DNA from 3 places in the Micromonospora sp. PRAS1 genome. Region 3 is predicted to be linked to each of the others. Evidence: riboswitches for the same ligand, from Rfam matches in the RefSeq annotation. Region 3 holds a riboswitch; each other region holds the start of a gene.

Region 1 (5,932 bases), on a different contig from region 3:
CGATGCGTAACCCTCGGCGATCAGGGCCAGGTCGGTGCCGGGCTGCACCACCTCACCCGGCTCCTCCAGCGCGGTACGCACGAATCCGTGGCCGGATTCGGCGACGGTCATCTGTACCTGACCGAAGGTGGCCAGGGAGCCTCGGCGGACGCCACGCAGCCGCTCGAAGGGCAGGTCCGGCGCGTTGACGTTGAGCACGCTCTCCACCGGCCCGGCGGTCAGCCGGGGCAGCAGGTCCAGCGCGACCCGGGCGGCGGTCGACCAGTGCCGGTCGGCGTCGCGTACCCGGGCGGCGGCAGCCACCGCGGCGCCGCCGCTGGCCGCGGTGGCCTCGCCAATCGACAACACGTCAAGCGAGACGGCCATGGCCCGGCAGCCGTTGGCGGCGGCCGTGAACGCGGCCCCCACCGTGCCGGAGTGCAGCACGGCGCGCCCCGCGTTGGCGCCCCGGTTGATCCCGGAGAGCACCACCGCCGGCGGCGGCCCGAAGGCACCGTGTACGGCGATGAGCGCGATGAAGCCGGGGGTGCCGCCCACCCCGAACGCGGGCACCCCGTCCAGTTCCGGCAGCGGGTGCTCGTGCACCACCACCTGCCCGTCCTGCTCCACCGCGCTCATCGCGGCGCTGGTGCCGCTCGCCTCCTCCAGCGGCGCGGCCACCACCACCTCGTGCCCGCGCTCGACCGCCGCACGGGCCAGCGCCTGGATGCCGGGCGCGCTGATGCCGTCGTCGTTGGTGATCAGGATCCGGAGCGTCATCGCCCGGCCACCCGCTGGGCCAGCTCGTCCGGGGTGGTGCGTTGCTGCGGCTGGGTGCCGGCCGGCTCCAGCCGGACCCGGTCGACCAGGCCGGTGATCGAATCCAGCCGGCCGGTGCCCAGCCCGTGCCGGGTGACGTTCAGCGCGCCGGCCGCCGCGCCGGTGCGGATGGCGGTGCGTACGTCGCCGCCCCGGGCCACCACGGCCGCCACGCTGGCGGTCATCGAGTCGCCCGCACCGCGCGGATCGGCGGCCTCCAGGCGCGGCATCAGCACCTCGAACACCTCGCCCTCGACAAGCGCCAGCGCCGGCTGGTCGGCCCGGCTGACCACCACGTTCTCGGCACCGGAGGCGTGCAGCTCGTGCATCGCGGCGATTAGCTGTTCCGCCTCGTCGCCGGCCGCCCGCCCGTCGGCGATCAGTTCCTCGTGGCTGACCTTGAGGAAGAAGACCCCGCTGTCCAGTACGGCGTTCAGGTGCTCGCCACAGAGGTCGACCACCACCCGGCTGCCGTTGGCGCCGAGGTCGGCGGCGAAGCGGCGGTAGAGGTCGGCGGGCACCAGTGACGGATCGTTCGGGCCACTGAGTACGCTCACCGCCGCGCGCAGCCCCTCGCCGAGGGCCAGGTTGTACAGCTCGTCCAGCTCGTGCCGGCTCAACGGCTGGCCGGTCACGTCGACGATCTCCTGCCGGGTGCCCTCGCGGCGGTCGTGCACGTACCCGCCGCTGCCGCCCGAGTCGCGCGTCACCACCTTGAGGTCGACGCCCTCGCTCACCAGCAGCGGTTTCAACACCTGCCCGATCTCGCCGCCGAGCGCCGTGCAGAGCACGACGTCGACGCCGTGCGACAGCACCATCCGGGCCTGCCAGACGCCCTGGCCGCCGGGATGCAGGTGCAGCTCGGGGTTGTCGTTCGGCTGGTCGATCGTGACGGTGAGCAGTGGCGTCGGTGCGAACACCATGACCCGCCCGCTCACAGCTGGCACCTGTCCATGACCGTTCCTCCCGCTGGCGACGACGAAATGTCCGCTTACTGCAAGGACGGTAACCAACGTGACGCGACGGCGCACGGCGACGGGCGGAGGCGGAAACGACGCCGGGTGGGTCGCCCCTGCGAGGCGACCCACCCGGCGTGCCGGTCCTTCGTCAGTAGACCGAGAGGTGCACGTGGTTGGTGTGGTCGCTGGACGGGTCGCCGCGAGCGCCGCTGTACGTCTTCCACCCACTGCTGGGCAGCCAGATCTGCTTGTACCAGATCACGTAGAGCACAGCGAGCCGGTCGGAGTTGTTCACGAAGTACGCCGCCAGGTTGTTGCCGTACGTCCGGTCGCCACCCGTGGCCGCGCCGCCGAAGCCGTTCTTCTGTGCGGCGAAGTCACAGGCCCGACCCTTCGGGTGTTCACCCGAGCCGCCGGAGCGGTAGCAGGAGACGTACCGCTTGAAGCCGGCGGCCTTGGCCTGGTTCAGCGCGTGCAGCGTACGCGGGGTGATGCAGCCGTTGGCCGGGGTGGGGTCGTTGACGCTGCACGACTCCTTCGGCCACGAGCCGTTGGCGTTGCGGGGCGCCGGCTTGGCGGTGGGGCTGGACGACCGGGTGCTCGTCGGCGCCCGGGTGGCCCGCTCGGCCGCCTCGGCGGCGCGCTCGGCCGCCTCGGCCCGCTCGTTGGCGACGGTCAGCGCCCGCTCGGCCTGTTCCTTGCGCTTGGCCATCACGGCGACCTGCTTGCGTTCCTCCTGGACCTCGATGTCCAGCGCCCGCTTGGTCTGGCGGATCTCGTCCCAGCTCGCCTGTAGCTCGCGCACCGCGCGGTCCTCGTTGGCGGCGACCACGTCCAGCGCCGCCGCCCGGTCCATGAAGCCGGCCGGGGTGCCGCTGTTCAGCAGCGCCGACGCGGCACCGAGCCGACCGGTGCGGTACGCCTGCGCGGCGATCTCGGCCACCTTGGCGGTGCGGTCGCCGAGTTGCTCCTCGGTGGCGTCGAGCCGTCTGGCCAGTTCCTGCTGCCGCTTGACCGAGCGGTCCAGCGCGGTCTTGGCGTCGAGATAGCCCTTGCTGGCCGCCTCCAGTTGGGCGCGCAGCGCCGGGGTACCACCCTCGTCGTCCACGTCGCTGGGGGCTGCCGCGCGCAACGGTGGTGGCGCGGCGGCCGCGGGGCTGAACGGTGCGAGCGTGACGCTCAACACGAGGGCGAGCCCCGCGGCGGTCAGGGCCGCCATCCGGGCGGCCGGTCTCACGGTTGCCACTGCTGGCATGCACATGTCCTTCCGTCAGCCGCCGACCGGGTTAGCTGACGGGTTCGGGACGGAAGATCCCTACCGCGTGTGCGGATGCACCCCAGGAACATGGTTCCCCGGCTCGCCCTGGCGGGCGATTAGGCGGCGACCACCGCCGGCACCGGTGGGTGCCGCCTGGCGGAGGCCGGGTCCGAGCGTACCGGGGCTGGTGTGACTGTTGCAGCCACTGTGACTCCTGGTACTGGCTCGTTCACCAGTAAATCAGACATAACGCCACTAAGGCGGCAATTTTCCCGGACTTGGTCAGCCGGTCGGGTCGACCGTGGTGAGCCGTTGGGTGGCCCGGGACAGGGCGACGTAGAGGGTGCGTACCCCGGCACCGGGCTCCGCCCGGATCTCGCCCGGCGCGACAAGCACCACCCCGTCGTACTCCATGCCCTTGGCCTCCAGGCTGGTCACCACCTGTAGGCGCTCCCCACCGAGGCCATCGAGCCAGGCCGCGACCTCGTCCCGGCGCGGCACCGGCGTGATCACCCCGACGGTGCCCTCGACCTCGTCGAGCAGGGTGCTCGTCGCCGTCGCGACGGTGCTCGCCAGCTCTGCCGCCGGCACCGTCAGCTGCACCGGGTCGACCCCGGTGGTGCGGACCGCCGTGGGCAGCGCGAGATCCGGGTACACCCGGCGGATCTCGGCCGCCGCCACCGCGAAGATCTCCGCCGAGTTGCGGTAGTTGGTGGTGAGCGTGAACCGGTGCCGGCGGCGCCGGCCCAGCGCCCGGTCCCGGGCGCTGGCCAGCTCCTGCGGATCACCGGTCCAAGCGGTCTGCGCCGGGTCGCCGACCACGGTCCAGGAGGCCAGCCGGCCGCGTCGGCCGATCATCCGCCACTGCATCGGCGAGACGTCCTGAGACTCGTCGACCACCACGTGGGCGTAGTCCCGGTAGTCTTCCGGGCGTTCCCGGGCCGCCTGCCGGGCGGCCCGCTGCCGGTCGGCGAAGGTGCTCAGCTCGCGTACCCCGCCGGCCAGCTGGTACGGGTCGCGCTTCGGGCGGGCCGGGCGCATCGGCTTGCCGAGCAGCGCGTCCAACTCGTCGAGGAGTGCCACGTCGGCCACGCTCGGCCCCTGCTCGGCCGACTCCCGGTACGCCTGACCGAGCAGCCGGGTCTCGGCACCGGAGAGCAGCCCGGCGGTGTAGCGGCGCAGTCGGTCCGGATGTGCCAGCCAGCCGAGCACGTGCCGGGGGTGCAGCCGGGGCCACCAGGCCTTGAGGAAGTCCCGGAAGTCGGTCCGGTCGATCAGCTCGTCCTCGAAGGCACGCTGCTCCGGCAGCCCGGAAATGCCCAGCCGGCGGGCCTGCGTCCAGAGCGCGGCGAGCACCCCGTCGAAGCCGGCCCGGCGCACCTCGTTGCGGCGGGCGCCCCGGGGCAACGCCCGGTCCCGGATGGCGTCCAGCTCGCTGCGCTCCAGCCGCAGCAGCTGCCCCCGGTAGAGCAGGCGCAGTTCGGCCGGCGAGTCGGGCACGGCGTCCCGGGCGGCCCGTTCCAGCACCTTGCGCATCCGCAGCGAGCCCTTGATCGCCGCCACCTCGGGCCTGTCGGTACGGGTGGCGGCCACCCCGAGGAAGAGGCTGCCCAGCGAGTGCAGGGTGGCGGTCTCCTCGCCAAGTGACGGCAGCACCGAGGCGATGTACTCGACGAAGACCGAGGAGGGACCGATCACCAGGATGCCGCCGCCGGCGTACCGGCTGCGGTCGGCGTAGAGCAGGTACGCGGCCCGGTGCAGCGCCACAGCCGTCTTGCCGGTGCCCGGACCGCCCGAAACGACTGTGACTCCCGAGCCGGGGGAACGGATCGCCTCGTCCTGCTCCCGCTGGATGGTCGCCACGATGTCGCGCATGCCCCGGCCGGTGGTCCGGGACAGGGTGGCCAGCAGGGCACCGTCGCCCACCACCGGCATCTCCGGCGGCGCGGCGTCCGGGTCGAGCAGGTCGTCCTCGATCCGGGTGACCCGCTCGCCGCTGGACTGGATCGTCCGGCGGCGCACCACGCCGAGCGGCTCGGCGGGGGTGGCCTGGTAGAAGGCGGCAGCGGCCGGCGCCCGCCAGTCCACCACAAGCGTGCTGGCGTCCTCGTCGCGGATGCCGAGCCGCCCGACGTAGAGCACCTGCCCGTCGCGCAGGTCGAGGCGGCCGAAGACCAGTCCCTCGTATTCGGCGTCGAGCAGATGACGCCGCTGGGCGGCGTGGAAGACCATCGCGTCCCGCTCGACCAGGGCGCCGAAGTTACCGACCCGGGCCAGCCGGTAGCCGTCCCGTTCGGCCCGCACCGCGGCCTGACGCAGCTCGGCCAGTCGCGCGTACACCCGGTCGAGATGCCGTTGCTCGACGGCGATCTCCTGATCCAGGGTGCTCTGATCCACCGCTCGCTTCTCCTCGTGACGCCGCCCGGCCAACCGCACGAGATTACGCCCCGCCGAACAGGTGCCCGGAAGGGCACCTTCGCAACGTCGGCGGTGGCGGAAGGACCCCGGTCAGGGGCGGCGTCGGCGGCGAGGGCCGACGCGGGCCGGTGCGGCGGCGAGGACCTGGCGCAGTACGCCGCCCAGGGCGGCGTTGACCTCCTCGGGGCGCTCCATCATCAGCATGTGGCCGGCACCGGGGCAGACGGTCAGCTCGGTGGCGGGCAGCGCGGCGGCGATCGACTCCGCGCACGGCGGCGGGGTGAGTCGGTCCCGGTCGCCGACCAGGGCCGCGGCCGGTAGGTGGGCCAGCTCGGCCAGCGTCGCCAACCGGTGCTGGGCGCCGAACGAGGCCCGGAAGCCGCCGATCGAGCGCAGCGAGGCACGGGCGACAGCCGAGGTGACCAGTCGGATGTCGACGGGATCGCAGCGTTCGCCGAAGAGCATCCAGCGGATGCTGGGGCGCAGCGCCCGCAGCAGG
Region 2 (5,932 bases), on a different contig from region 3:
ATCGACCTGCACCTCGTTGACGCCGGGAAGCGCACCGACCTCGGCGCTTACCGCGTTGACGCAGTGCCCGCAGGTCATGCCCTGCACCTGGTACGTCGTGGTGACCATGGAACTCTCCTCTCCACGCCCGACCAGGGGTGGACCGGGCGACCCGTCCAAATACCCGCCGGGGGTATCCGTCCCGTCGACCGTAACATACCCCCAGGGGGTACGTTATGCTGGCCGCATGAGCACTCCTGCGCCGATCCGCGGCTACACCGCCAGCAAGGACCAGCTGCTCGCCCGGCTGCGCCGCGTCGAGGGCCAGGTCCGTGGCATCGAGAAGATGGTCGACGAGGACCGCTACTGCATCGACGTGCTCACCCAGATCTCCGCCATCCAGGCCGCGCTGGACAAGGTCGCCCTCGGCCTGCTCGACGGGCACGCCCGGCACTGCATGCACGAGGGTGCCGCCGAGGGGCGCGCCGACGAGATGGCCACCGAGATGATGGCCGCCGTCGGCCGCCTGATGAAGCGCGGCTGACCAGCCGACACCACCTCAGGCCCCGGCGCGCCACGAACCGCCGACAAACCCTCGCGACAGGCGTTCGGATGCCGGGCTGGCTACCATTCGCTCACGATGCCCAGCCGACATCCGTGTCCCGCGGCCCGCGCCCGCCCCCGGGCGTCCGCCTCCCCCGCCGCACCGCGGCGGCCGTCGAGAGCCGGCCCGGACATCACGGTACGCAGCCACTTCACCACGCTCCGGCAACCCGTGCCGCGCCGCGCGACGGCGGTGCGAAGGCACTGAACCGACCCGGCCGCCGGCACGTACTCCGCCCTGGAATCGTTGGGAGACATTGAATGGGCGCCGACCACACCCGTTCCGCTCCGCCCACCCCGCCCGGGGTGCGGCGGATCCTCATCGTGACGGTGGTCCCCCTCTTTCTCGTCACCCTGATCGCCGCCCTGGTGCTCTGGCCCAGGGACGCCCCCCGGCCGGAGGCCGCCGACGACACCCCCCGCTACCACGGCACGGTCACCCGGGTGGTGACCGAGACCTGTCCGCCCAACCCGGCGGTCCCGGAGGGCACGCCGACGGCGGCGGCCGGTCCGTGCGGCACCGTCACCGTCCAGGTGCAGGACGGCCCCGACGCGGGCCAGGAGGTGCAGACGCCCATCCCGGACGGGCCGGGGGCACCCCGGGTCAGCACCGGCGACGAGATCATCCTGGTCGCGCTCTTCGACCCGGAGGATCCGTCGATCAGTACGTACAACATCGCCGAGCACCAGCGGGGCACGCCGCTGATCTGGCTGGCGGTGCTCTTCGCCGCCGCCATCGTGGCCTTCGGACGGCTGCGCGGCCTGGCCGCCCTGGCCGGCCTGGCCGCCAGCTTCGCCATCCTGCTGACCTTCGTGCTCCCCGGCATCAGCGCGGGCAGTCCGCCGCTACTGGTCGCCATCGTCGGCTCAGCGTTGATCATGTTCGTGGTGCTGTACGTGACCCACGGCATCTCCGCGCAGACCTCGGTTGCCGTGCTGGGCACCCTGGGCAGCCTGGTGCTCACCGGGCTGCTCGGCCTGGCCGCGACCAGAGCCACCCACCTGACCGGCTTCGGCAGCGAGGACGCCACCACGCTCTCCATGTTCCGGGCCGACGTCGACCTGCACGGCCTGCTGCTGGCCGGCATCATCATCGGATCACTGGGCGTGCTCGACGACGTCACGGTCACCCAGGCCGCCGCGGTCACCGAGTTGCGGCACGCCAACCCGAACTTCTCCCGCCGCGAGCTGTACCGCTCGGCGACCCGGGTGGGGCGGGCACACATCGCCTCCGTGGTCAACACCATCATCCTGGCGTACGCCGGAGCGTCGCTGCCGCTGCTGCTTCTGCTCACCGCCGACTCCCGCGCCCTCGGGCAGATCGTGACGAGCGAGTTCCTCGCCCAGGAGATCGTCCGCAGCGTGGTGGCCACGCTCGGGCTGATCGCCGCCGTGCCGCTCACCACCGCCCTGGCTGCGCTGGTGACCACGGCCGGACAGCAGCGCGGCAGGGTCGGCGGCGACCCCGGCGGCCCGGACGACGATGACACCTCCACGGTTTCCCGGCCGGCGACGGACCGGGCCGAGGCGCTGCACGCCCTCAGCACACCGCGTACCCGCAACACGCCCACCGCCACCCCGCCGGGGTGGCCCGACCCGGACAGGAGCACGGACACCACATGGTGACACTCCTCAACGTGACCGCCTCGGCCGGCACGGCCAGCACGAGTGTCGCTGGTCACTCACCGCGATTACGAAATGACGCATCTGGCCCGGTTCGGGGTGTAGAAGCCCGGATCGACTCTCGGGTAACCTCACTGCCGGTCACCGCCGAAGGCGTACCCCAGCGCCTGCGGTGCCGCCGCCCAATCGCCACCAGGCGAACCGGGGACCCAGGTACGTGGGGTGAATCCGCGACTGCGGTAGGGGCCGCTTCCGTCCCGAACCCGTCAGCTAACCCGGTCGGCGGTCGATGGAAGGGAAAACAGTGACGGCACCCCTACGCCGCTGGTTGACACCCGTGGTGGCCGTGTGCGCCGCGTTCGCCGTGTTCGCGGGGCCGATGCCTGCGACGGCCGCGCCGAAGCCACCCGCACCGGCGGAGCACGACGACGACCCGCCGATGCTCAACGACCTGATCGAGGCGACGAACCGGGACTTCACCAAGGCCAAGGCGAAGCTCGAAAAGTCCAAGAAGAAGCAGCTCGAACTCGCGGTGGAGGTCCGCCGCGCCCAGGCTGCCCTGGACGAACTCTCCCCGCAGGTCGCGGAGATCGCGACGCAGTCGTACCGGACCGGTCGGGTGGGCGCGATCGGCATGCTGTTGCAGAGCAACGCCCCTGGCTCGTTCATCGACCGGGCCTCCGCGCTCGACGAGTTGAACCTGGTCAACGACAAGAAGCTGGCCGAGGTCAACGCGGTGAAGCTGCGCGCCGAGACGGCAAAGCTCGCGCTCGACGCCGAGGTACGCGAGCAGCGGAAGCTGACAAACGACATGGCCCGCAAGAAGACCGAGGCAGAGAAGTCGCTCCGGCTGGTCGGTGGCGAGGGCCTCACCGGCGGCCTGGTGGCCGCCACCTCCCCGGTCGCCCGGATCGCACCGAACCGGGCCGCGGACGGCGGCTGGAAGCCCGAGTCGTGCAACCAGAACGACCCGACCACGTCGGGCTGCATCACGCCCCGGACGCTGCACATGTACAAGGAGGTCAAGCGGGCCGGTTTCGACCGGTTCGTCGGCTGCTGGCGCCCCGGTGACAAGTTCGAGCACCCCAAGGGCCGGGCCTGCGACTGGTCGTTGCAGAACAGCGGCTTCGCGCCGTGGCACAACAACGACACCCGGATCTACGGCAACAACCTGGCGGCCTTCCTGGTCCGCAACGCCGACCGGCTGGGCATCTACTACGTGATCTGGAACCGGCAGATCTGGTTCGCGGCGACGGAGCGCTGGAGTTCCTACAGCGGCCCGTCCAACCACACCGACCACGTACACGTGTCACTGCTCTGAGCGCACCCGGAAGCGACAACCGAGGGCCGTTCCGCCAGCTGGCGGAACGGCCCTCGGCGTCAGTCAGGCGGCCCGGAACGGCCCTCGGCGTCGGTCCGGCGGCTCAGGCGGGCGCACCGGCCAGCTCGGCCGGCCGCGCGGTGACCGCCCGCACCTCACCGGCGGCCAGCCGGTACGACATGCCCACCACCGCGCACCCGCCAGCGGCCACCTCGGCGGCGAGCGCCTCGGAGGACTCCAGCATCGCCTCCACGGTCTGCGCGATGTGGATGTCCACGATCCCGTCCAGTTCCTCGATCCCCGCCTCGCGGGCCCGACGCAGGCTGGGCACCACCGCGTCCACCACGGCTCCGAGGTGACCCGGCGGAGGCGTGCCGGTGGCCACCGACGCGCGGGCCGCCTGCACGGCGCCGCACGAGTCGTGCCCGAGCACCACCACCAACGGCGTACGCAGCACGGTCACCGCGTACTCGACGCTGCCCAGCACCTCGGGCCCGACCGTGTGCCCGGCGGTCCGGACCACGAAGAGGTCGCCCAGCCCACGATCGAAGATGATCTCGGCAGCGAGCCGGGAGTCGGAGCAGCCCACGATCACCGCGAAGGGGTGCTGTTCCGCCGCGACGGCGGCCCGGTGGCTGGCGTTCTGGTTGGGATGCCGGAGCGCGTCGGTGACGAACCGGCGGTTACCGGCGATCAATTCGGCAAGCGCGCGCTCCGGGGCACCCGGTACGTCGGCCGTGAGGAACTCCCGCTCCGGTCCTCGCTGCTCGCTTATCGATCCGGGTCGACTCATCCGGCGTCACCTCGTCTCTCGGTGTAATGCCTGGTCATCCCGGCCGACACTGGTCACGGGCCGCCACCACCGTCACACGCACCGCAAAGCTACGTCAAGCTATGCGTGATATGCATTTCAGGTATCCCGCAACGCTTGCCAACGGCGGGACAGCAGGGCACAGCAGGCTGCGCCCGGAGCGGCGGACATACGATGGCCAGCATGGCGACCACAGGCGAACGGGAAAGTGCCCGAAACTGGACTTTCCTCACGAATCACGCCCACGTACTGCTCGCCATCGCCCGCAACCCGACCGCCCGGCTGCGCGAGGTGGCAGTCGAGGTGGGGGTCACCGAGCGGGCCGCCCAGGCCATCGTCGCCGACCTGGAGGCGGGCGGCTACCTGCGGCGCACCCGGGTCGGCCGGCGCAACGAGTACACCCTCAACCCGGCCGGCCGGTTCCGCCACCCGGCCGAGGCCGACCGCCAGGTCGGTGACCTGCTGGCGCTGTTCACGAACGAACCGGTGAGCGGCACCGCCGAGCACCGGTGAGCCCTCCCCTGGCCGGCACGTCCTGACCGTCCATCCTGGACGAAGTGGTGTGCTTCACGATCCGCGTACCGCGTTGGCACTGCGATCTCGGGGACAGAGCGATAGGTTGGACGCGTGCCGTCTCCCGCGTTCGCCCGTCCGATGTGGCCGGCGACGCTGCGCGCGCTGCGGGAGCTGACCCGCCTCGCGCTTGCGGCCCTCGTGCTCGTCGTCGGCTTCGGCGGGGCAGTCGCGGCCGGCCTCCCAGGTCAGCCCGCAGCCCTCGATCTTCCGGCCCGGCCGGCCGCCGCCACGGTCGCGGCTCGACCGGTTGTCGAGCCCGGCCAGGCGACCGACGAGGCAGCGACCCGGCAGGAGCGGATCACGGCGCAGGAGCCGGCGACCGGCCCGGCCCGAGCCGACCTCGCCGACGCCCGCCCCGCCCCGGCCCCCGCCGTCCCGGCCGACCTCGCCGGCCCGCGTGTCGCCGCCGGTGCGGGCGAGCCGACGCGACGCGGTCCACCCGCCGCCTGACCGACGGCCCCGGACCGCTTCGCCGTCCGCCGCGGTTTCACCCGCCGCTCGTCCCCGGGCGTTCGACCCGCCGATGCCGGTCGGACCCGGCGATCACCGGCGCGATCCCGCGATCTCCGGCAGCGGACCAGCCGTCAGACACCAGTCCCGCCCAGTCGACGACCCTCCTTCGACCGCGAGGTGTTGATGATGCGAACCGCTCTCTCCTCCGTACTGCTCGATGTTCCCCGCGCCGCCGCGATCTGGCTGAGCCTGCTGGGCGTGCTGACGCTCGCCGTCGGCGGGCTGCTACTGCGTCCCCGGCGTCTCCGCTTCGACGCCGGTGCCCGGATTCTCGACGCCGCCCTGCCCACCCCCGACGAGCACGCCGACCGGCAGCGCGACCAGGATCGCTGGACCGGGGAGGTGGCCGTCGCCGCCGAACGGGCCGAGGCGACGGCACGCCGCCGGCGCGACGAATGGGTCGCCGCGCAGGACGAGGCCGAGCGGTCCTGGCAGGCGTACGAGGCGGCGGAGGCGAACGTCCGCCGGCTGTCGGACGCCGCCGCCATGCCCCTGCCGCAGACCCC
Region 3 (5,932 bases):
CTGATGTTCTGCCATTGAACTACACCCGCAAGCGGGATCACTCTACCTGAGCCAGCCGCCCCGGCGCACCCAGGGCTCCTCACCCACCCCGCCGCCGGACCGCGACACCGGCCGGCGCGGCCGGCGAGCCGCCCGGAGGGCGGGAGGAGCGGTGGGTAGGAAGAAGTTGCCGGGACGCAACAGATAGGCATTCTCAAATCTGTCGATCAGTTGTAACGTCTGCCCCACGTTTTCCGCACGACGCGACACAACCCCCGGTCGCGTCGCCAGAAAGAGGTGGGCTCATGGGACCACGTCCCGTCCTGCTGCGCCGGCGGATGGCCGGCATCGCATCGACATCGTTGGCGCTGGCGCTCGGCGTCGCCTCGGTCGGCCTGCTGCCGGCCGCCGCCACGACGGCCAGTCCAACGATCGCCGGCCATGCGGCCGCCGCGCATGCCGACGAGGTTTGTGAAGACGGCACGGATGCCCTGGCCAGGGTCCGGGGCGGTGAAGCTGCGCATGACCCGAACGAGCTGACCATCGCCCAGCTTCAGCAGCGGGAGGCCGAGTTCGCCGACCTGTTGCAGGAGCGGGCCAAGCGGGTCGGGCAGCGTACGCTCAGCGCCCAGGCCGCGGCGGCGTCGGTCACCATCCCGGTCGTGGTGCACGTGATCCAGCGGGACTCGACCCGCGCCGGCGGCAACATCCCCGACTCGATGATCAACTCGCAGATCAACGTGTTGAACCAGGCGTTCAGCGGAGCTACCGGCGGTGCCGCCACGGCGTTCGCGTTCCAGCTTCAGCGGATCAACCGGGTCACCAACTCGTCGTGGTACCCGATCCGGCAGGGCACGACCGCCGAGCGGCAGATGAAGACCCAGCTGCGGCAGGGCACGAAGGCCACGCTCAACATCTACCTTGGCGCACTGAGCAACAACCTGCTCGGCTGGGCGACGTTCCCGCAGACCACGCTGAACGTGATGGACGGCGTGGTGGTGCTGAGCGAGTCGCTCCCCGGCGGCACCGCCACCAACTACAACCAGGGCGACACCGGCACCCACGAGGTCGGCCACTGGCTGAACCTCTACCACACCTTCCAGGGCGGCTGCTCGGGCCAGGGCGACCAGGTTGCGGACACCCCGGCGGAGGCATCTCCGGCGAGCGGCTGCCCGACCGGTCGGGACACCTGCTCCAGCCCGGGCCTGGACCCGATCACCAACTTCATGGACTACTCGTACGACTCCTGCATGTACCAGTTCACGCCGGGTCAGGCGACCCGGATGATCAACGCTTGGAACACCTATCGCGCGTAGCGCGGCAGCCTGACACGTACGCCGGTGCCGGCCTCGGGAATCGGGGCCGGCACCGGCCGCATGTCGTCAGGCCGCGCGGGCGTGGCGGCCCGAGCGGGCCGGCAGCGGCGCGAGACGGTTGGCTTCGGTGGCGGTGCCAGCCGGGTCGAGCCAGACCTGGACCGCCGGTCGCCCCACCAGGTCGCCCGGCGCGCCGGTGCCGACCTGCTCGTGCCGGGCGAGCATCGCCACGTCGACGGTGAACTCGAAGAGCCGCCAGTCGGCGTGCGGGGCGGCCCGGGCCGCGAGGGCCAGTCGGGTCACCGTGGCGTCGTCGGTGACCGGCCGGGCCCGACCGGCGACGTACGCCTCGTCGTCGCTCTCCTCGGGCGGGAACGAGTGCAGCGCGTAGCGCCCGTCGCGCTCCAGGTCGCGCCGCTTCGGCGAGTCGATCACGAAGCAGAAGAGCCCGTCGTCGGTGATCACCGGGGAGACCGGGTGCACCCGGGGCCCGCCGTCGGCGCGGACCGTGGCCAGGTAGCCGAAGCCAGGGCCGTACTGCTGCATGAGAACGCGGATCCCGTCGGCGAGTCGGGGCTCGTCAGCGGCGAATTCGGACCAGGAAGCCATGACCACATCTTATCGAACATACGTTCTAAGCAGGTAGTCCGACACGCAGGTCACCCGTACCGCTATGGTGTGTCGATGCTGCTCTCCGACCGCGACCTGGTCTCCGAGATCAAGGCGGGCGCCCTGGCGTTGGAGCCCTTCGAGCCCACCCTGGTGCAGCCATCCAGCATCGACGTACGCCTGGACAAGCTGTTCCGGGTCTTCAACAACCATCTCTACACCCACATCGACCCGGCTACCCGGCAGGACGATCTGACCTCGCCGGTCGAGGTGCCCGACGGTGAGCCCTTCGTGCTGCACCCGGGTGAGTTCGTGCTCGCCTCCACGCTGGAGGTCATCTCCCTCGGCGACCAGTTGGCCGGGCGGCTCGAAGGCAAGTCGAGCCTGGGCCGGCTCGGTCTGCTCACCCACTCCACTGCGGGCTTCATCGACCCCGGCTTCTCCGGCCACGTCACGCTGGAGCTCTCCAACGTGGCCAACCTGCCGATCACCCTCTGGCCGGGCATGAAGATCGGCCAGCTCTGCATCTTCCGGCTCTCCTCCCCGGCCGAGCACCCCTACGGCTCGGCCGTCTACGGCTCGCGCTACCAGGGGCAGCGCGGCCCGACACCGAGCCGCGCCTGGCAGAACTGGCGCACCTGGCCGGTCCGCTGAGGCCCACCGGAACGATCGCCCGCCACGCCGAAAGGGTGCGAGCCGCCGTGCCGCCCCGCATGAAGATGCCACCGCCATCGACCTCGGCCTGAACGGCCGGGCCCGCGCCGTCGCAGGCGCGGACCCGGCCGTGGTACGCGAGCCGCGTCAGCCGGGTCGGCCGAAGCTGTGGATCGGGCTGTCGTCCATCCGCTTCATCTTGACCGGCTGCCCCGCCCGGGAGGAGTGCACCACCCAGCCACCGCCGACGTACATGCCGACGTGGTGCAGGTCGCGGTAGTAGAAGACGAGGTCACCCGGGCGCAGTGCGCTGCGGCTGACCGACGCGGTGACCTGCCGCTGCCGCGCCGCGTTGTGCGGCAGCGTCACTCCGGCGCGCGCCCACGCGGCCAGGGTCAGCCCGGAGCAGTCGTACGCGTTCGGTCCCTCGGCGCCCCAGGCGTACGGCTTGCCGATCTGGGCGCAGGCGAAGGTGACCGCCTTCCCGGCTGGCCCGCCCGGGTAGCCGGCCGGACAGGGTGCCGGGCGCAGTGGCCCACCACCCCCCTTGCCGTACGCCCGCAGCCGCAGCCGCTGCAACCGGTCGATCTCGGCGTCGATCTGCCGGCGCTTCTGCCCGAGTTCGGCCTCGGTGCTCGCCAGCTGGTCGATGCTGCGGTCCAGCGCACCCTTGGCGGCGGCCAGTTCGTCGCGCAGCTCGCGCGCCTGCCGTACGTCCTCCTGCTGGAATTGTGCGTAGCGGTCGAGCAGGCCGAGCTGCTCGACCACCTCGCCGGGCGACCTGCTGCCCAGCAGCGTGTTGACCACGCGGACCGTGCCGCCCTTGTAGGCCCGGACGGCCAGCTTGCCGACCCGATCCATCGCCTCGTCAACCTGCCGTTGCAGTGGGGCGATCCGGACGGCCAGGGCATCGGCCTGCCGCCGTTTGACGGCCAGGTCCTGCCGCGTGGCGTTGTGCCGTTCGATGACGGGTTCGAGCCGGTTCCAGTCCTCGTCGATCTGGCGCTCGATGTCGGCGACCCTGGGGTCGGCGTACGCCGCCGTCGCGCCGCCGGTCAGGATGACGGCGGTCGCGGTCAGCGCGGCGAGTGCGGTGGTGCAGCGGTACCAGCGGAAACGCGGCGCAGCCGTCGTCGGACCGGGCATCGCCGGCCGTCGTGACGGTGGCCGCGGGGCATGGTGTGCCACCGGGCTCCGTACTCCTTCTTCCGATACCGCCTACCGGGTTAGCTGACGGGTTCGGGCGGGAAGGGGGCGCCCTACCGCGAGCGTCGCGGATTCACCCCGGGTACCTGGGTCCCCGGCTCGCTCGACAGAACGACTCGGCGGTGCCGGACCGTTACCGCCCTCGGTGGGCGGAGCTGCCAGCCGGCCGGCGATTGCCCAGCGTAGGGACGATCCACGTCGATACGCAACACACCCACGCCATCACTGTCGGTGCATAAATCCGACAACGACGAAGGCCCCGGGTCGCTTGACCCGGGGCCTTCGTTCGTTCCTGTGCTACCGCTCAGCGGCGCGGATCAGCCGGGGCGGCGGAAGCCGGCGATCGGCATGGTCGTGATCGGCGAGACGTTCACCGGCTTGCCGGCGCGGGGCGAGTGCACCATCAGGTTGTTACCCAGATAGAGCCCGACGTGACTCACGTCGCTGCGGAAGAAGACCAGGTCGCCCGGCCGGGCCTCGGCCCGGGAAACCGCCTTGTTCTCGCTCCACTGGGCGCCCGTGAAGTGGGTCAGGTGGATGCCGGCGGCCTTGTAGGCGTACTGGGTGAGCCCGGAGCAGTCGAACGAGTTCGGCCCGGTGGCACCCCAGACGTACGGCTTGCCGACCTGGGCGCAGGCGACCTGGATGGCGGTCCGCGCTGCCGCGCTGACCACGTCCTTGATGGTCGGGCAGTTGGTCGTCTTGACCACGGTCACCGGCAGCGACTTCTCCAGCCGCTTGATCTCGGCGTCGATCTGCTTCTTCTTCGCCGCCAGCTGCTTCTCCTTGGCCTCCTGGTCGGCGATCAGGGCGTCGAGCTTGGCCTTCTGGTCGTCGTACTTCTTCTTGACCTTCATGACGCCCTCCAGCTCGCGGCGCTCCTGCGCCGCCAGCCGGTTCAGGAAGGCCATCTGCTCGCCGAGCGTGTCCGGCTTGGCGTTGAGCAGCACCGCGCCGAGGTCGGACGACGGGCCGGTGATGTAGTACCGGGAGGCCATGTCACCCACCCGGTTCATCGCCAGCTCGGTCTCCAGGGCCAGCGGCTCGATCTTCTTCTGGATCGTCTTGGACTTCTCGCGGTTCACCTTCAGCTGGGACCGCACCTTGTTGTACTGCTCGATTGTGGGTTCCAGTCGCTGCCACTGCTTGTCGATCTCCGCCTCGATCTGCTCGACCGACGGCTCCGCGTACGCGGGGGCGGCGAGCAGGCCAGCTCCGACCGCGGCGGCGGCGACCAGGACGACCAGCCGGCGGGCGGCCCGGTGCAGGCCACCGGGACGGCGGGAGCGTCCGGGCGCGCGACGATGAAGGGGCATGGTTGCCACCGGCACCGACTCCTTTGCAACCGACCACCGGGCGTCCCGCGAGCGGTAGGGGGCGGGACAGACGACCTACGGCGGTCGGTGCCCAAGAGTAGGGAAGGCGTGGTGCGGAATCAAGGCAACCAACGGCCCATTCACGTTTGCGCTACCGGTCGAATACAAAGGGTGTCGACCATTCCCGTAACAGTTATCCGGGCCAATACGTAAACGGGGTGCGGCCGCACCGGTGAAGGTACCGTCGCACCCCGCGTACGGGTCGTGGGTCAGCCGCCTACCGACTCCTGCGCCGTGGCGGTCGGGGACTGCTCGGGCTTGACCGACCGGAGCAGGACGCTTGCCACATCGATCACCTCGACCTGCTCACCGGCGCCCTTGCCGTTCACGCCGTCGCTGAGCATGGTGGAACAGAACGGGCAGCCGACCGCCACCGTCCGCGCCCCGGTGGACATGGCCTCCTCCACCCGGTCCACGTTGATCCGCTTGCCGATGCGCTCCTCCATCCACATCCGCGCGCCACCGGCGCCGCAGCAGAAGGAACGCTCGCTGTTACGCGGCATCTCGACGAGACCGCCACCGTCCGCACCGCCGCCGGACCCACCGGCGATGGCGCTGCCCAGCACCTCGCGCGGCGGGGTGAACACCCGGTTGTGCCGACCGAGGTAGCAGGGGTCGTGGTAGGTCACCCCGCCGTCGACCGGCTGCACCGGGGTGAGCTTTCCGGTGGCGACCAGGTGGGCCAGCAGTTGGGTGTGGTGCACCACCTCGAACTCGCCGCCGAGCTGGCCGTACTCGTTGCCCAGGGTGTTGAAGCAGTGCGGGCAGGTCGCGACGATCTTGCGCTTGGCC

The links. Region 3 has a riboswitch for cyclic di-AMP ahead of AC507J_RS04915 (C40 family peptidase). Riboswitches for the same ligand answer to the same signal wherever they lie in the genome.
Region 1: it holds a riboswitch for cyclic di-AMP, as region 3 does, so the genes downstream of both, AC507J_RS21580 (coiled-coil domain-containing protein) here and AC507J_RS04915 (C40 family peptidase) in region 3, are expected to answer to the same signal.
Region 2: it holds a riboswitch for cyclic di-AMP, as region 3 does, so the genes downstream of both, AC507J_RS06565 (coiled-coil domain-containing protein) here and AC507J_RS04915 (C40 family peptidase) in region 3, are expected to answer to the same signal.

What each region holds. Positions count from the first base shown of each region.
Region 1 covers NZ_JCANNB010000024.1:57,380-63,311, forward strand. The annotation lists gene surE (5'/3'-nucleotidase SurE) at 1-759, opposite strand, end outside; gene AC507J_RS21575 (1-phosphofructokinase family hexose kinase) at 756-1,736, opposite strand; gene AC507J_RS21580 (coiled-coil domain-containing protein) at 1,906-3,012, opposite strand; cyclic di-AMP (ydaO/yuaA leader) riboswitch at 3,017-3,148, opposite strand; gene AC507J_RS21585 (HelD family protein) at 3,298-5,412, opposite strand; gene AC507J_RS21590 (alpha/beta fold hydrolase) at 5,524-5,932, opposite strand, start outside.
Region 2 covers NZ_JCANNB010000004.1:266,547-272,478, forward strand. The annotation lists gene AC507J_RS06550 (heavy-metal-associated domain-containing protein) at 1-108, opposite strand, end outside; gene AC507J_RS06555 (metal-sensitive transcriptional regulator) at 227-523, shown strand; gene AC507J_RS06560 (YibE/F family protein) at 844-2,208, shown strand; cyclic di-AMP (ydaO/yuaA leader) riboswitch at 2,375-2,506, shown strand; gene AC507J_RS06565 (coiled-coil domain-containing protein) at 2,510-3,526, shown strand; gene AC507J_RS06570 (carbonic anhydrase) at 3,630-4,319, opposite strand; gene AC507J_RS06575 (helix-turn-helix transcriptional regulator) at 4,512-4,850, shown strand; gene AC507J_RS06580 (hypothetical protein) at 4,965-5,363, shown strand; gene AC507J_RS06585 (hypothetical protein) at 5,553-5,932, shown strand, end outside.
Region 3 covers NZ_JCANNB010000003.1:248,457-254,388, reverse strand. The annotation lists tRNA gene AC507J_RS04935 (tRNA-Gly) at 1-29, opposite strand, end outside; gene AC507J_RS04930 (zinc metalloprotease) at 285-1,295, shown strand; gene AC507J_RS04925 (pyridoxamine 5'-phosphate oxidase family protein) at 1,362-1,904, opposite strand; gene dcd (dCTP deaminase) at 1,980-2,558, shown strand; gene AC507J_RS04915 (C40 family peptidase) at 2,706-3,704, opposite strand; cyclic di-AMP (ydaO/yuaA leader) riboswitch at 3,759-3,896, opposite strand; gene AC507J_RS04910 (C40 family peptidase) at 4,082-5,095, opposite strand; gene AC507J_RS04905 ((Fe-S)-binding protein) at 5,350-5,932, opposite strand, start outside.